Regions from separate parts of the Alkalihalobacterium sp. TH-98 genome, predicted to be linked through region 2. Evidence: predicted binding sites of a transcription regulator. Region 2 holds the regulator's gene; the other holds the start of a gene.

Region 1 (9,246 bases), 550 kb from region 2:
TGACTTCATTGCAGAAATGTTTAACAACATGTATGCCGATGATGTAGCGGATTACCTTGCTGAAATTAAAGATGCTAAGGCTAAGGCCATCTTAAGTGCAATGGATAAAGAAGATGCAGATGACGTAAAAGAACTATTATCTTATCCACCAGAAACCGCTGGTGCGATTATGACAAAAGAATATATCGCAATTAAAGCGACACAAACAGCAGCTGAAGTAGTTCAACTTCTACGTGAACAAGGTCCTGATGCTGAAACGGTTTATTATTTGTATGTCGTTGATGAGAAAGATAAATTAGTTGGGGTAATTTCGCTTCGTGACCTGATTATTGCACCAACCAATGAAAAAATTGAAAACATTATGAGTTCACGTGTTGTTTCGGTTGAAGCACATATGGACCAAGAAGAAGTAGCAAAGTTAATTAAGAAGTATGATTTTCTTGCTGCTCCTGTAGTTACAAGTACTAGCGAGTTAATTGGTATCGTCACAGTCGATGATGTTATGGACGTTCTAGAGGATGAAGCAACTGAGGATTTAGGTGAAATTTCTGCAGTTAGAGGTGCAACCGATGTTAATGTAACTGCATTTACTGCAGCTAAAAAACGTTCACCTTGGATTATTTTATTAATGTTTTTTGGTCTTATTACAGCTGGTGTAATTGGTCAGTTTGAAGAAACGTTAGAGGAAATTGTTTTATTAGCAGTATTCATTCCGTTAATTATGGACTCGGCTGGGAACACTGGTACACAGTCACTAGCAGTTATGGTTCGTGCATTAGCTACAGGCGCTCTTGAAAAGAAAGGTCTTTGGTCAACCATCAAGCGTGAATTCGGTACAGGATTAATGCTAGGTTTAATTTGTGCCGTTGTTTTAATGGTATTAGTCCCATTCATTTATGGAAGTTTTATGCTAGCGTTTATCGTAGGTATTTCACTATTCTTTACATTAAGTGTTTCAACAATTATCGGGGCAGTTGTTCCTGTAATTATTAATAAATTAAAATTAGACCCAGCGATTGCGTCAGGTCCATTTATTACAACAGTAAACGATATTTTAGGTTTACTTATTTACTTCTCAATCGCAACATCTTTAATTAATTATCTATAATAAAAAACACGGTGCCAGGCACCTTTAGCGAACTAAAGGTGCCTGGCACCGGTGTATGTATAGAAATAAAGAGCAAAATTTAAAAGTTGGGAGGTAGGTGTTGATGGTGCTGCCGTATGAAGTATTTATTAAATTGTCTATTGCGCTTTTGCTTGGACTTCTAATAGGAATTGATCGACAACTTAAGCATAAACCTCTTGGATTAAAGACAAGCATGGTCATCTGTGTTGCTAGTTGCCTTATTACCATCGTATCGGTTGAATCGTTCCATCGTTATGCAACACCTACTTTTAACACTATGGATCCAATGCGACTAGCAGCGCAAATTGTTAGTGGTGTCGGTTTTTTAGGTGCCGGTGTCATCTTAAGAAGAAGTAATGATGTCATTTCTGGTTTAACGACAGCTGCTATGATTTGGGCAGCGTCGGGTTTAGGAATTGCAATCGGTGCAGGTTTTTATGCGGAAGCCTTTTATGTAGTGATTCTCCTCATTGCAGCCGTTAATATTTTGCCTCTATTTGTTAAGCGGTTAGGACCAAGCACATTGAGCAAACGCGATGTCGCTGTTAAAATTGTGATGGAACCAAACATGAAAATGACAGAGCTCCTACAAGCGATTGAACGAAAAGGAGATAGCTTAAAGCAACAAAAAAAATATGAAATTGATATCCGAAATATTAAAATTAGAGACTTAGAAAATGGAAATCAACAAATTGATTTAACGATTTCAGCGCCAGAAAAGCAATACACGACTGAAATTTACTATTTATTTAAAAAAATCGATCATGTGTTAACTGTCGATGTGGAACATTTGTAAAGAAAACTCGCAGATTGGCGAGCCTTTAAGCGAAGACAAGGCGTAGTTGCACTTATACTTAATTGTTTACAACGTCGAATATACGTTCTTTGCTTCCAATTTATCATTTCTTAATGTGTAAAAAATAAGCCTCTGTGAGGGGAGGTACCTATCTGGTGATGCTTAATTTAAAAAACCGCGAAGAGTATACGTTTTATTTGCACTTATATTTAAAACAAGAAAAGAAAGAAGAATTCCGAAGAGATTTTCTGTCGCTGCATCCAACCGATCAAATTGAAATTTTTCAAGAATTTAGTGAGATAAAACGGCACGTAGTCTACGACTATTTATCTATAAAAGAGTTTTCAAATATTTTTGTTGGGTTGCCTGTGAAACAACAAAAAATTGTCATTTCAGAGTTTGATGAACATCGGGTTCCTACTTTGTTGGAGGAATTATCAGCAGATGATGTAACGGATTTCTTAAGCGAAATACCTGAACATATAGCCAATTACTTCCTTGATCGGATGAATAAAAACGATGCCGATAACATTAAAAGGTTATTGTCTTATCATGATGATACTGCAGGTTCTTTAATGACAACAGAATTTATTACCGCATTAGAAGTGGAAACAGCTGAAAATGTTATGCAAAGGTTAAGAACCGAAGCAAAAGATGCGGAAACGATTTATTACATTTACGTCACTGATGAGAAGAGGGTCTTAAAAGGAGTTCTTTCTTTAAGAGAAATGATCCTAGCTGAACCGGAACAAGCTGTAGCAGATATCATGAAAAAGCAATTTATTTCTGTTGTACCTACTACGGATCAAGAACATGTTGCTGAAATTATTAAAGACTATGATTTAATTGCGGTACCTGTCGTTACAGAAAAAGATGTCATTTTAGGAATTGTAACCGTAGATGATGTAATGGATATAGTTGAAGAAGAAACAACAGAAGATATTGAGGATTTAATGGCTACGAGGGGTTCGGTGGATATTGAAGTAAGTCCTCTAGTCGCTGCCAAACGCCGTTTACCTTGGTTAATCATCTTAATGATCCTTGGTATTGGTACAGCAAGTATTATCGGTCAATTTGAAAGTACCCTCGCTGAGATGGCCATTTTAGCGATATTTATTCCTCTAATAGCAGATATGGGAGGAAATACAGGAACTCAATCTTTAGCAGTTGTCGTTAGAAGTATTGCACTTGGGAGTTTAGAACAACATAATGTTTTTCGTAAATTGCTTAAAAGAGAAGCAGTAACAGGTCTGTTGATGGGCTTTACATGTGGTATCATTGCATTTTTTATCGCCTTACTTTTTGATATTAGTGGAATGTATTTTGGAATAATTGTAGGCATTTCATTGTTTTGTACGATCGTTATTTCAACGATAACAGGAACGACTATTCCTTGGATCGTTCATCGTTTTAAAGTAGATCCAGCTGTTGCTTCAGGTCCATTTATTACAACTATCAATGATATTGTTGGGTTGTTCATCTATTTCTCAATCGCAAGTTTGATGCTTCAATATTTGTAATTAGGAAAAAGAAAGAGGTGGTGCGACGCACCATCTCTTTTTGTAGCTTTATCCGAAGGAAGATCGTAGCAAAGGGTATTGGCTATGATTTTCCTATATATCTCCTCAAGAGTGCACAAACCCGGTGTATTGGTTAACGAAGTCTCCTAGATTTTTGCTTAACAGCGCACTAATCCAGTGTATTGCAACGGGATTACCTAAATCTATTTGCATCAACCACCAGCATGGCTAAATACACAAAATTGAATATCTGCCCAACTGGTTAACAGCGCCAAATGATGTTGAGTGAAATGGGAGATTTTCCTTCAGCCTTATTGTAAACTCTCAGCATCTACTTTAATTACCCCATTTAACGATTTGATCGCATAGTATATATCTGTCGTATAAAATTTTTTATGGGCAGTTACAATACAAGTGATAATTAGATCGTCTGCTTCTTCTTTTATCTTTACTTGCTTTATTCCAAAACTTTTTGCTTTAATTTCCTTTAGCAGTGTTGTTAAATCTGTTGTTTCTTTGATGTACAGCTTTACTTTGATTTCTTTTTCATTTAGCTTTTTCGGACCGAGCTTATTAAAGAAATAAGGAATTACTTTCATGCCTAAAATAATAAAAAATACGCCAGTAAGAGCTTCGAAATAAAACCCTGCCCCAATCGTTATCCCTAACGCTGCTGAGGCAAGGACTAATGCAGCTGTAGTTAGTCCTGAAATGGCTTCATTACTTCGGCGCAGTATGACACCAGCACCCAAAAAACCGATCCCACTAATTATATAAGAAGGAATACGACCGGGGTCCATAGGGCGTGAATATTCCTTAGAATATAAGAACGCAGATTCAAAAGATACTACGGTAAGTAAACAAGATATTACAGAGACAATTAGACATGTCTTTAAGCCTAACGGTTTACCTTTTAGTTCTCGTTCCAAACCAATAACTAATCCAGCTATAGCAGCAAAACTTAACTTAATAAGTATCTCAAAATTAAATTCAGTGAGTAATATCCTCTTCACCTCCCCTAATCTTTTAAAAACTAACTATTATATAAATAATATAAAATATGAAAAAATATATGACTTTCCACTAAAAAAAGTCTCATTAATCATTCCTGATCCTCACTAAATTTGCACAAAAAAAGAACGAGCGAATTTATACTGTTCGCTCGTTCTAAATATTAATTAAACTTTCGTAGGGACAAGTATTAATGGGCAAGGGGTTAAATGAGAAACGCTATAACTAACACTTCCTAAGGCTTGCCCAACAACAGGTCCCATACCACGGGTTCCCATTATAATGGCTTCTGCCTGTTGTTCTTTTGCTTCACTGGTAATTTCAATCGAGGGCAGTCCGACTCGAATTTTGGTTTCGTACAAGATATTTTCATCCTTAAGAATAGGTTCGACTTTCTGAAAAATTCGGTTCGCTTCACCTTCTTGAATATTAATCAGCTCTTTTTCTGAAAGCAAAAGAGCTGTGGCTTCGTTATACTTGGGTTGGACATTTAATAATAGTAGATTAGAATTAAATGCTTTTGCTGTTTTTACAGCGTAATGAACAGCTTCAAGTGCAAATGCAGAGCCGTCTACAGGTACAATAATTATGTTTTTGTCCACGTTAGAAACCCCTTTTCCAACATTATGATGATTTAAGTTTATCATAATTAAATAATTTTCAAGCTCGCATTTGTGAACAATTTACTTCACTCCGTTTGCAAAGCAGTTTGTAATGTATTCTGTTACTTGATTTTTTAAGTTGACATTTAAATAATGGTTTTGCCCTTCATATCCCCGACAAAAATAGTTGTAATGTGAAAAGGTTCCATCATTTTTTCCCGGATGAACCCGTAATTCATTTTGCTTCATATAACGCTTAATCACTCCTAATTCTTTACTGAGTTGATCAAGTACAGTCGTTGTAAGTGTTAGGTATGAAGGTTGGAGCTTCAATGGTAATGCTTTGAGTCGCTCTAAATCTTTTTCTAACGCTTTTCGTGCAATTGTTAATAGCACATAATGATGTATCGCTTTTTGTTCTTCTGTAGTAATCATCATAAGCTATCAAACTCCATTCTAAGAACATTTGTTTGTATACATTATATGCAAACGAATGTTCCTTTACAACTATTAATTTCTGGATACAAAAAACCGAGGATGCAAAATTGATCCCTCGGTTTTTTAATGTAATTTATTTTTTAAATCCTGCAGACGCTGTTCAGCTCGGTAAACATCCATTTGTAATTGAGTAATCATTCTTAAATTAGCATCCATACTCCCTTGTTTCCGCAAGTATCCGAATACAATAGGTTTGTGATGTTTTAATAGTGACATTATTTCGATTGTTGGTAATGAATGTTTGGGATCTTTTGTACGTAAAAAATAACGAATAAATTTTAAAAAATCTGGTACAGATGCTCGAGTGTCAGGAGCTTGTTTGATGAGGTCTTCAAATTTGTTAATGCTGTCTAATAAACCTTTTGGCGGGTTCATGATGATCACTCCTTATAACCTTTTTCATTATAGACAGAAGACATGAATAATGAAAGAAAAACAATTTGGTAATCAAACTAATTTATGTTCAAATGCTTAAGAAAATTGCCACTTGACGGTTTGACCTTTAAAATGAAAGTATACAGCTATGAGGGAGGCGTAATTTAATAATGAAAGTTTTATTATCAGGCTTTGAGCCATTTGGAGAGTTTAAAGTAAATCCTACGTTGGAGATGGTAAAAGAAGTTCAAGAACTAGGTGTTGAGGGAGTAGAAATAGAAATAATCGGTTTACCAGTTGTATATGGAACATGTGTAGATCAACTCTTAGCTAAAATTGAAGAAGTTAACCCTGATGTTGTTCTGTCTTGTGGTCTTGCGTTTGGACGAGCTTCAATTACTCCAGAACGAATTGGAATTAATATCCAAGATACTGCAGGGGAGGGCGATAAAGGAGATAATCAGGGAGATAAACCGGTAGACCGCCCGATTATTACGGATGGTCCCGATGGATTGTTTACGACGCTGCCCATCAGACTAATGGTAGAACGATTAGTTCAAGAAGGGATCCCAGCACAAATTTCAAATACAGCAGGTACTTATATTTGTAATAATACATTATATGGAATTTTACATCATATGAATAAGAAACAAATTCAGATAAAAGCTGGTTTTGTTCACTTTCCTGCCACTCCAGACATGGTCGTTAACCGCCCGAATGTTCCAAGTATGTCGATGAGTGAACAAATAAGAGGTTTAGCACTAATGATTGAAGCGATACGAGACAATTCACAAACAAACTAACTGAATATAATCGTTTTCTTCGCACTCTATTAAAGTACTGATGCACTGTTGCATTGGATATATAGAGTGCTTTTATTTTTCTGTAAAATGGGCTTATTTTAATCATCAGATAGGTTTAGGGGTGAATAAACTAGGGAAAACAGAATGTAATACCAATGAAAATAAGGATTAGATAAAATTGGTCAAAATTGGACATTAAAAATGTTTGAATTATTTGAAAATTTAATGTAAAATAACAAAAAGGGGGTAACTTCTATGAACAAATTTGCCATTGATAAAAAGCTTATGAAACAATTAGCCGCGATTCGTAATAAGAAGAAGCCTTCAGAAGAAATTCTGAATTCCCTGTATGCCCAAGCGATGCTTGAATATTCCATATACGAGTATCAGAAAAATGCAATTTGTAACCAAATTGATGAGGCGTTAGTGGAAAAGGATGAAAAAAGATTTTTCGTATTATCAACACATTATAATGAGTTGTTGGATCGTTATCGTCCAGGGAAAACGTTGTTTGAAAAAGGGTATGAACTAAATATTCAATTTGTTGATTAATGATAGCAGAGTGTCTTGGGCACTCTGCTTTTTTTGTTTTTTTAATTATTTACTTGTGGTGGGGTAGCTACTGAGAGAGTAAGAGTCAATATGAAGTTAAATCGACTGTAGTATCTTTTCAATTCCTCGGCGCGCGCCGGAAATATTTCTGGCGACAGGTCCAATTTCAAGTTCAGAAAGAGCACCCATGGCATACAACCCTTCATCCCATTGTAAAGAATTAGATAATATCGGATATCCACATGCGGCACATCGGAGCTGACGTTCTTCAATCGTTGTACTCAGCCATTCAATACCAGGCGGTGATTGATGAAAACCAGTTGCAAGAAGAATATGTTCACTTTTAACTGTATCACCAGACAGTAACTTAACTTCATTCATGAAGTCGTTTATTTGCAGGTCCTCAACTTCACCACGTAAAAAAGAGAGTGCACCACTTTTAATTTGCTTACTAACTTTTGCTTTTAGGTCAAGGGGTAATGAACCTCGATGTCTAGCTTGACGTATCATTTCTCGTCGCTTGTCATAACTTGAAACGGCTTGGAAGCTTCTCATTAATTTGGGACCGAGCCATCCTGGGTCCGAGTCAAACTGGTGAACTCGAAGGGAATGTCTTGAAATTTGAGTCACGTTTCCTGGAAGATGACGACTCCATTTGATGGAAGCATGAGCAGCTGTAATTCCGCCACCGACAATCATTAAGGATTTAATAGTTTTTGGTATCGGATGTTCACGGTCAAACACATGTGAAATAGAGGCACCGTTTTCCTTAGCTGTAATCGCCCACTCAGGCCAAAATGGATGTTCGCTTAATCCAATGGCTAATATTACATTTTTGCTTGCGAACTGTTGCCCGTCTTTAAGAACAACTTGCCAATTCTGGCTGTCTTTCTTTAATTGAACGACTCTGCCTTGAATCCAACTATTATAAAGATTTGTTTCTTTAAATAGATGATCACAGTGAGTGTTAAAAAGCTGTATACCAGGTCGATCATATGGCTTATAGAAAGCAGCGAACGGCTTTCCGCTTGACGTTTTCGAAAACTTTTCGAGGTCAAAATGAGCGGGGGCCAGATGATGGATCGACGGGGAACGTAAATAAGGCATTTCAATAGTTGATGTACAATGATGCCACATCGATAATGGCTTTTCATTTGGATCAATTATGGCTAGGTTTTCAATTGCAACTTTCTTCTGTTTTAAGAGATAAACAGCTGCAGTACAACCTTGAATACCTCCACCGATAATTAGCCAGTCAAACATGATGTAACCTCCAAAACTATAATCGTAATCATTACTATTTAATATACAAAAATACTGTTTATTATGCAATGTATTCTTTTATGATGGTCAAGAATATGGTACACTATAAATCGTAACAATTACGTTTTGTTTTAAGGTAAATAATTTTAGTAATAGTGAGGAGAAAGTGATGATCTTATCAGATAAGACGATAAATGAAATGTTAAACAAAGGAGAGCTTTCAATAGAGCCTTTAGTGGATGGACAAGTGCAACCCGCTTCTGTAGACATTCGTTTAGGAACACACTTTTTAAAAATTGATGAAAATGCCATCGAATCAATATCACTTGATAAAGAAGCGAAGTATATTGAATTTGAAAGCGATGAAGTTGTCATTCCACCAAACTCATTTCTATTAGCAACAACGAAAGAATATATAAAGCTTCCAAATCATGTAACCGCATTTGTAGAAGGGCGAAGTTCCATTGGAAGGATGGGGTTATTCATTCAAAATGCCGGCTGGGTTGACCCAGGATTTGAAGGTGAAATTACTTTAGAGCTATATAATGCCAATCGACTTCCTATAAAATTGAAGTCTGGTCGTCGAATTTGTCAACTTGTTTTTGCACTAATGGATCAAGAAGCCAAAACCCCATATCAAGGAAAATACCAAGGACAACGTCAAGCTGTAGGAAGTCGAATATATAAAGATATCGAT
Region 2 (9,246 bases):
TGTCGTTCTGCCATTGCGAAACCTACTGCCATTGCGACACCTTGTCCTAAAGGGCCTGTAGTTGCTTCAACACCTGGCGTATGACCAAACTCTGGATGGCCTGGTGTCTTACTTCCCCACTGCCTAAAATTTTGTAATTCTTCGATCGATAAATCATAACCTGTTAAGTGTAAGAGGCTATAAAGTAACATCGAACCATGCCCTGCTGAAAGAACAAAACGGTCACGGTTAAACCAGTCTGGATTGCTAGGGTTGTGCGCCATGTATTTTGTCCATAATGAAAATGCCATTGGTGCCGCTCCCATTGGCATACCTGGATGTCCTGAATTTGCTTTTTCAATACTATCGATCGATAACGTTCGGATCGTATTTACTGCTAATTTTTCAACGTGAGAAGTCATCCCTTTTGTCACCCTTTCTATTATATCTAACTAGTGTCTATACGTTTTTCATCATATACTTTCTTTCTTATTTTAACAAGGAAACAAAGTAAATTTTATCTATCAAAGTTAGCTTTTACGATAATAAACAATATCATCCAATTAATGTTTTATATCATTATTTCCTTTTTTGGCATCTTTTAACTTTTCAGGAGTAACATCTTGTCCCTTTTCATCAACGACTTTAACAGAGTGAAGTTGTTTTTTAAACGATGCACGAAATGTTTTTACATATTCTGCTCTTAATTTCTTCTGTTCTTCCACTTCTTTTGCAGTTAATCCTGTAGTTTTAGCTCGATTGGCTAATTCATTTATTCGTGCAATTTTCTCTTTTGATAACATCAATTTATTCCTCCTAGAAGACTCATCCATTCCTTCTATTAATGTACACGAACAACTAATATCATTCAACTTTGTTGACTTTTTCAATATGCTCTAAATATCGCCGATTTACCGTTGCCTTCGAGGTATCGTAACCAATCCCATTTAAAAAACTGCTAATCTCAGAAAAAGTAAGTCCTTTATCTCTTAATTTGATAATTTCTTCGATTGGTAATTCTTTTCTCTTTCGTCCGCCCATTTGAAGATTTGTTAAGTTCATTTGGGGGCGGTAGCCTTTATTTATAGCTTTCTTCATACCTCTTTTAATTTTCATGTTATGTGATTTCCGTTGATATTCCTCCACAATTCCAATGATATCCATTAGTATCGTGTCCATTTCAGTTGGTTCTAGTTCGTTCCCTAAATTAGAAAGGGTATAAATCTTTTTGTTCATTTTTCTAATCTGATATAGAAGTGCAGTCTTTGTATTACCTCTCCCTAACCTTGTATCATCCTGTATAAGTAATACATCTGCATCATTCTTAAGTAATTCTAATACTTCAATGATTCCTTCTCTATCTGTTTCATAGCCGCTCATCCGCTCTTTTATAACCTGTATCACTTCAAACTGAAGGCGGTTAGCTAAATCCATTAATTCTTCAGCTTGTCTGTTTAAAGATGAAGTTTGCTCATCATTTTTCGTACTTACCCTGCAATAAATAACTGCCTTTACCAATATATTCACCTACTGTTTGTATCTACTGGAATAACTAATGTTTGACCTGCAATTAAATTAGATTCTTGCATCTCATTCGTTTGGAGCACCCATTGTATAAACTCATCAATTGAAAATGGATGATCATATTTAGTTGCAAACCCCCATAATGTATCTCCCTCTTTAACAACTACTTCAATCGGTTCTGCAAACCCTTGTTTTTCAGCGCCAGCCACTGACATAAATGCAAAAAATAAGATAGAAAGTACAAATATAATCACTAGAGATATCTCTTGTCGACTTAAATTTACTAGTTTCATCAAAATCACCTCATAAGAATGTATGTTCTTGTCTAATATTGTAGAGGAGAACACCTATTCGTGTCAATGATAAATTAGAACTTATGTTTGCATCCGTTTTTTTGACATGATATACTTTATTTAAGATTAATTGGATAAATGAGGTGTCAGTGATGACAAAAGTGTCAAAAAGACAACAAGAAATCTTAGACTATATCAAAACCGAAGTTCGAAAAAAAGGTTATCCACCTTCAGTCCGAGAAATCGGTGAAGCTGTAGGGCTAGCATCAAGTTCTACTGTACACGGTCACCTTTCTCGGCTTGAAAAAAAAGGACTTATTCGCCGTGACCCTACAAAACCAAGAGCAATTGAAGTTATTGATCAAGATCAAGTTGATGCTGAACCTGGAATAGATACAAGAACCGCTTTTGTCCCAGTAATCGGAAAAGTTACAGCTGGACAACCTATTACAGCTATCGAAAACGTGGAAGAGTATATTCCTTTACCGGAAAGACTAGTCTCAAACGATTCAGTCTATGTTCTTATCATTGATGGAGATAGTATGATAGAAGCCGGTATTTTCGATGGAGATATGGTCATCGTGCGTCAACAGCAAACAGCAAACAATGGTGACATTATAGTTGCTATGACCGACGAAGATGAAGCAACCGTTAAGCGCTTTTTCCGTGAAAAAGACTATATACGTCTTCAACCTGAAAATTCAACAATGGAGCCGATTATTCTTAACAACTGTACAATTCTTGGAAAAGTGATTGGTGTATTCCGAACCATCCATTAAAAAGTACCCCAACCGGGGTATTTTTTATGCTTTCTGTACAGTACGAAGAAATTTTTTCTTTATTATGTCGGCAAAATTACCGGGAAAATTTTTGTGGGATACTTTTTCCGCAGCTTATCCATCAAAAAAAGAACCCTCGAAGCATATAGCTCCAAGGGTTACAGATTTTAGTATGAAGAAAGGTACTGTTCGCGCTCCCAAGGGTGAACCTGTGTACGGAACATATCCCACTCGATTTCTTTAGCTTCAATAAAGTGCTCAACCGCATGCTCGCCTAAAGCTTTAATTAACACTTCATCTTGAGATAATTTATCCATTGCTTCTTTTAAAGTTGCTGGAAGATCTTTAATTCCTTCTTCCTCACGCTCTTCTTTACTCATGATGTAGATGTTACGATCAGTTGCTTTTGGTGGAGTAAGCTTACGCTTGATTCCATCAAGTCCAGCAGCCAGCATAACAGCCATTGCTAAGTAAGGGTTCGCAGCAGGGTCTGGAGAACGAACTTCTACACGAGTACTTAGACCACGAGAGTTTGGAATACGGATTAATGGACTACGATTACGCATTGACCATGCAACATATACTGGTGCTTCGTAACCAGGAACTAAACGCTTATATGAGTTTACTAGCGGGTTCGTAATAGCTGTAAACCCTTCCGCATGGTCTAAAATACCAGCTAGGAATTGCATTGCTGTTTCACTTAACTGAGATTCTGTCGTCTCGTCGAAGAAAGCATTTCCTTCAGGAGTGAATAGAGACATGTTACAATGCATTCCTGACCCGTTTACACCAAATAATGGTTTAGGCATAAACGTCGCATGTAATCCATGTTTACGAGCAATTGTTTTTACAACTAGCTTAAATGTTTGGATCTCATCACACGCTTTAATTGCATCTGCATATTTGAAATCAATTTCATGCTGCCCTGGAGCTACTTCATGGTGGGATGCTTCAATTTCAAAGCCCATCTCTTCTAATTCAAGTACGATATCGCGGCGGCAGTTCTCTCCTAAGTCTGTAGGAGCTAAATCGAAATAGCCACCTTTATCATTTAATTCTAAAGTCGGCTCACCTTTTTCATCATTTTTGAAAAGGAAGAACTCTGGTTCAGGTCCGATGTTGAACGATGTAAAACCTAGCTCTTCTGCTTCTTTTAATACACGCTTCAAGATACCACGCGGGTCTCCAGCAAATGGAGTCGGCTCTTCACCTGGCTTTCCTGGTTGGTAAACATCACAAATTAGACGTGCTACTTTACCTTTTTCTGAAGTCCACGGGAAGATTACCCAAGTATCGAGATCTGGATATAAATACATATCAGACTCTTCAATACGAACAAATCCCTCAATTGATGAACCATCAAACATCATTTGGTTGCTTAACGCTTTTGGAAGTTGATTGACAGGAATTTCTACGTTTTTAATAATCCCCATTAAATCAGTAAACTGTAAACGAATAAAACGTACATTTTCTTCTTTTGCAACTTTTAGAATATCTTCTTTAGTAAACTTAGCCATATTATGTATTCCCCTTTCAAGAATATATTAAAAGAATTGATTTTAGTGGAAGAAGCGAGATAGCTGCCCCTGTATAATAGAAGCCTTCCCGTTTCGACCGGCCATTATCAATTCATTCTTTAAATGTTTACGCAGTTCCTTATCAGAGATTTCAGCTGGTTCTCCTTGAGCTAATGTCCCCATTTCAGCCGCTTTTTCATTTAACTCAAGAATTCTCTTAATTCCTGATATATTAATACCCTGTTCAATTAATGTCTTAATTTCTAAGAGCTTATCTACATCATTAAATGAAAATAAACGTTGATTTCCATTTGTTCTCACTGGATGAATGAGCCCATGTTCTTCGTAATAACGAATTTGTCTTGCAGATAATTCTGTTAACTGTTTTACAATACCAATTGGGAACAGTGGCATATTACGACGGATTTGATCGCTCATAACCAAACCTCCTTCTCTAGAACTTATTATTAGAATAATAGATGTAAGCTATCATGTCAATAGATGTGAGGAAAGTTAACATTGGTTTTTTTCAAATTATTACTTTTTTCGATCTTTTTTAACTTTTAGCATTCTTTCGTTTATCCCTATGTAGATCTTTTTTCTATGACCTCCATTACATCTTTTCTTTAATTAAATTCCATAAAAAAAAGCACTCCTTTGAGTGCTTTAGCCTTATAGTATCAAATACTTCTTTTCCAATAGATGATTTACAGCCTTCACAACTGCAATCTTCACGTGAGAATAGGTTAATCCCCCTTGTACATAGGCAACATAAGGCGGACGCAACGGACCATCCGCTGACAGCTCGATACTTGCCCCTTGAATAAAAGTTCCTGCCGCCATTATGACATCATCCTCATAACCTGGCATGGGACTTGGATGTGGAACGACATGTGAATTAATCGGTGACGCCTGTTGGATTGCCTGACAGAATGCAACCATCTTTTCACGATCGTCAAATTGTACGGATTGTATAAGGTCTGTTCTTTTTTGGTACCATGCAGGCTGTGTATTCATTCCTAATTCTTCGAGGAACGCAGCCGTAAAGTGGGCTCCCTTTAACGCCTGAGTCACGGTATGAGGAGCTAAAAAGAACCCTTGGTACATTTCAAGCAAGCTGTATAATGAGGCTCCACCTTCCGCGCCAATACCTGGTGCTGCTAATCGATAGGATGCTAACTCTACTAACTCTTTTTTCCCTACTAAATAACCGCCTGTTTTTACGATGCCGCCCCCTGGATTTTTAATAAGAGAACCCGCCATTAAGTCCGCGCCAACATGGCATGGTTCTTTCAATTCTACAAATTCACCGTAACAATTATCAACAAAAACAATAACGTTGTTTTTTATTTCTTTTACAAATCGAATCATTTGTTCAATTTGATCAATAGTGAAAGAAGGGCGGTTATCATATCCTTTCGAACGCTGAATCCCAATCACTTTTGTTTTTTTTGTAATCGCTTGTTCTACAGCTGTAAAATCTACTGTTCCCTCGTCTGTTAATGGTACCGCATTATACGATACTTGAAAGTCTCTTAAAGAACCGTTTCCGTTCCCTCGAATACCTACAACTTCTTCTAACGTATCATACGGTTTACCTGTAATATAAACCAATTCATCTCCAGGACGCAGTACACCGAATAATGCTGTAGCGATCGCATGGGTACCTGAAATGATTTGCGGTCGAACTAACCCAGCTTCAGCTCCAAATACGTGGGCATAGATCGCTTCTAAAGTATCCCTCCCTGTATCGTCATAACCATAGCCAGTCGAAGGTGTAAAATGAAAATCACCGACCTGAAATTTTTGAAAGGCTTGTAAAACCCGAAGCTGGTTTGTTTCAGTCACTCGATCAATTTCTTGAAATTGTTCTTTTAATTTCTTTTCTGTTCTCTCTACAATTGGTTGTAATTGTTGTCCAAATGAAAACTGTTCGTACATACTATTCTCCCTGCTATTTAATGCTCTGATTGGTTTAGTTGATGTGCAAGTGAGTGATTCGGATAAACATATCCCTCACATTCATAAGTTTCTGTTTCTTCATCCCAACTTTGATTTAAAAGAATTGTTTCCGTTTTAACTCTGGCTAGTAATTTTCCTTGATCGGAATGAATTTTTGCTTTATAAAAGACCATTTCTTGTTTAAGTGTTTCTTCAATCTTATCTTGTAGCTTTCTTAATTGCTTTTCATCTTTTGCTGAGATTAAAAGTTCTGATGAATGAACAAAAACATCATCTTTATCCTGAATTAGATCCGCTTTATTATAGACCGTTAACATCGGTATTTCATTTACATCAAGATCTTCTAATAACTTTAAAACTGTCTTCTCGTGTTCACTAAAATTCTCATGTGAGGCATCAATAATATGTAAGATCAGGTCAGCTTCTTGAACTTCCTCTAACGTTGAACGGAAGGCAGCAATTAATGTCGTTGGGAGGTCTTGAATAAACCCTACCGTATCGGACAATAAAACGTTCAATCCACTCGGTAATTTTAATTTCCTTGTCGTAGGATCTAAAGTTGCAAACAATAGGTTTTGTTCAAATGTGTCAGCCGCAGTTAACCGATTAAGAATCGTAGATTTCCCTGCATTTGTATAACCAACCAAGGCGATTTGTAACACTTGATTTTCTTTTCGTCGCTCGCGATACTGTTTGCGATGTTGAACAATCGTTGATAGTTGCTGTTTGATTTCGTCCATCCGACGGCGGATATGCCTTCTATCAGTTTCTAACTGTGTTTCACCGGGACCACGCGTTCCTATTCCACCACCTAAACGAGATAAAGCTAAACCTCGTCCCATAAGACGGGGCAGAAGATAATTTAATTGGGCAAGCTCAACTTGGAGCTTACCCTCCCTTGATTGCGCTCGTTGCGCAAATATATCTAAGATGAGCTGCGTTCGGTCTATCACACGTACATCTTCTCCAAATATAGAAGATATATTTCGAATTTGACCAGCCGATAACTCATCATTAAAAATGACTAAATCTGGCTCTTTCTCTTCTATTAGCAGCGAAAGCTCCTCGATTTTACCACGTCCTAAATAGGTCGCCGGATCAATGGACACTTTCTTTTGATCAATCATAGCAACAACTTCACCGTTAGCCGTTGCTGTTAAAGATTTAAGCTCTTCCATAGAATATAAGAAATGGTCGTCAGTTCTATCTTTCGTTTGACAACCTGCTAAAATAACGCGTTCTTTTGAATCATTTCTAACTTCTTGCACTATGAACTCACAACCTTTGATTTCTAATTCCGTCTTGAAGATATTACACATACGTCCACTAAATGTCAAGAAAACGGTTGAACTCTAGACTTCTCAAAGTCAAAGTCCTCTGCTTGAAGAGTGGATAAAGATTGCCGGTCGTACTTCCCTTCAACAAGAAGGCGAACAGCTTGAGTACGAATTGCTTGCTCAATTAAGTTTCTCACAAATCGGCCATTACTAAACGTTTTTCCGTGTTCACCTTTAATTCTTCGTAAATATTCTCGAACTTTTTGTTCTCCAGCCCTCGACAGCTGATATTCTCTTTCTGCCAACATGATTTCGCTAATTTCCATTAATTCATCCGTTGAATAATCTTCAAAAGGAATGGTGATTGGGAAACGGGATGGCAAACCTGGGTTTAGAGATAGAAAATAATCCATTTCTCTACCGTACCCTGCTAAAATTAAAACAAAGTCGTGTTGTTGGTCTTCCATCGCTTTAACTAACGTATCAATCGCTTCTTTCCCAAAGTCCTTTTCTCCGCCGCGAGCTAATGAATACGCTTCATCAATAAATAGTACCCCACCCAACGCTTTCTTTAGTACTTCTCTCGTTTTTTGCGCGGTATGTCCAATATATTCACCTACTAAATCAGCTCTCTCAACTTCAATCAGATGTCCCTTCGAAAGTACTTCCATTTCATGAAACAATTTCGCAATGAGACGCGCTACTGTCGTCTTCCCCGTTCCAGGATTTCCTTTAAAAATCATGTGCAAAGACTGCCTAGAACTTTTTAACCCATTTTCTTTACGACAGTTATTGATGTAAAGCCATGCATATACTTCTTTTAACAACCGTTTTACATCGTTTAATCCAACTAATGAAGACAACTCTTTTTCCATACGCTCAAGTACTTCATGTTTTTCTGCCAATGTATTTCCAAAAGATTGTTCTTTTCGATATAAATTTTCCTTATCTCGCTTATTTTCACGGTTCAGGACAACATTAATTTGTCCTTTCGAGCGGGTAACTGTTGTATTTTTCATTGTTTCACCCCTCTGTTTACAATCGGTTACAATACTATACGCAATCGCCTAATTTTTGTGACAAATGCCTAATAAGATTTTTACAAAGAAAAAGAGGGTCACTCCTTAGTGCACAATACCTTACTAAGATATGCATCTTAGTATCAAAGGTAATAACACTTACGAGTGACCCTCACCAATTCCAATCTTTACGATTGTTGTTCTGGATCAATATTCACTTGAACATTACGCTGTGGAGCAAAAGTTGAAATAGCATGTTTATAAACAAGTTGCTGTTTTCCTTCACTCTCTAGGATAATTGTGAAATTATCAAACGCTTTAATTAATCCACGTAACTGGAAACCATTTAACAAGAAAACAGTAACTGCGATATTATCCTTGCGTAGTTGATTTAGGAATTGGTCTTGAATGTTAACGGATTGCTTCATTTATAAGTCCCCCTTCTATGTACTGTTATTTTATTTCGCTATGATTATAAAGCTTTCCTTCTATAAATTGTTTAATTTCTATAATCTTTTCATTAAAGTTTGCATTTGTCATGTCAAACCAGTGAACATCTGCTTTATTTCGAAACCAAGTATATTGTCTCTTCGCATAACGTCTAGAGTTTCGCTTTAGAATTTCGATCGCTTCTTCCTTACTCACTTTTCCTTCTATGTACTCATAAATTTCTTTATAGCCAATCGCTTGTACGGACTGACATTCTCGAACCCCATGATCATACAGTCGTTTCGCTTCTTCTAACAGCCCTTGTTCAATCATCAGATCGACGCGATCGTTTATACGCTTATATAATACTTCCCGGTCCGTCGTTAAGCCAATAAAGACATAGTCATAAGGCGATTCTTTCGTTTGGGATTGTTGGTATTCAGATAACGTTTTTCCCGTTAGCTTCA

Evidence for each region. The regulator LexA, encoded in region 2, represses DNA repair genes until DNA is damaged. The targets are predictions, from matches to a motif close to CGAACATATGTTCG.
Region 1: AC2VNP_RS16080 (YhjD family protein) is a predicted target of LexA. The motif match lies at 5,518-5,531, and genes of this name have one in related genera.

Annotation. Positions count from the first base shown of each region.
Region 1 covers NZ_JBYCKM010000045.1:81,463-90,708, forward strand. Annotated here, with positions in the region: gene mgtE (magnesium transporter) at 1-1,108, shown strand, start outside; gene AC2VNP_RS16060 (MgtC/SapB family protein) at 1,212-1,925, shown strand; gene mgtE (magnesium transporter) at 2,084-3,445, shown strand; gene AC2VNP_RS16070 (MgtC/SapB family protein) at 3,757-4,458, opposite strand; gene AC2VNP_RS16075 (universal stress protein) at 4,624-5,058, opposite strand; gene AC2VNP_RS16080 (YhjD family protein) at 5,140-5,496, opposite strand; gene AC2VNP_RS16085 (hypothetical protein) at 5,620-5,931, opposite strand; gene pcp (pyroglutamyl-peptidase I) at 6,102-6,734, shown strand; gene AC2VNP_RS16095 (IDEAL domain-containing protein) at 6,990-7,286, shown strand; gene AC2VNP_RS16100 (FAD/NAD(P)-binding protein) at 7,383-8,549, opposite strand; gene dcd (dCTP deaminase) at 8,719-9,246, shown strand, end outside.
Region 2 covers NZ_JBYCKM010000045.1:633,464-642,709, reverse strand. Annotated here, with positions in the region: gene tkt (transketolase) at 1-401, opposite strand, end outside; gene AC2VNP_RS18800 (DUF896 domain-containing protein) at 543-782, opposite strand; gene AC2VNP_RS18795 (YneB family resolvase-like protein) at 844-1,497, opposite strand; gene yneA (cell division suppressor protein YneA) at 1,503-1,796, opposite strand; gene lexA (transcriptional repressor LexA) at 1,949-2,575, shown strand; gene glnA (type I glutamate--ammonia ligase) at 2,743-4,092, opposite strand; gene AC2VNP_RS18775 (MerR family transcriptional regulator) at 4,135-4,530, opposite strand; gene AC2VNP_RS18770 (methionine gamma-lyase family protein) at 4,765-6,033, opposite strand; gene hflX (GTPase HflX) at 6,051-7,373, opposite strand; gene spoVK (stage V sporulation protein K) at 7,388-8,350, opposite strand; gene hfq (RNA chaperone Hfq) at 8,539-8,778, opposite strand; gene miaA (tRNA (adenosine(37)-N6)-dimethylallyltransferase MiaA) at 8,804-9,246, opposite strand, start outside.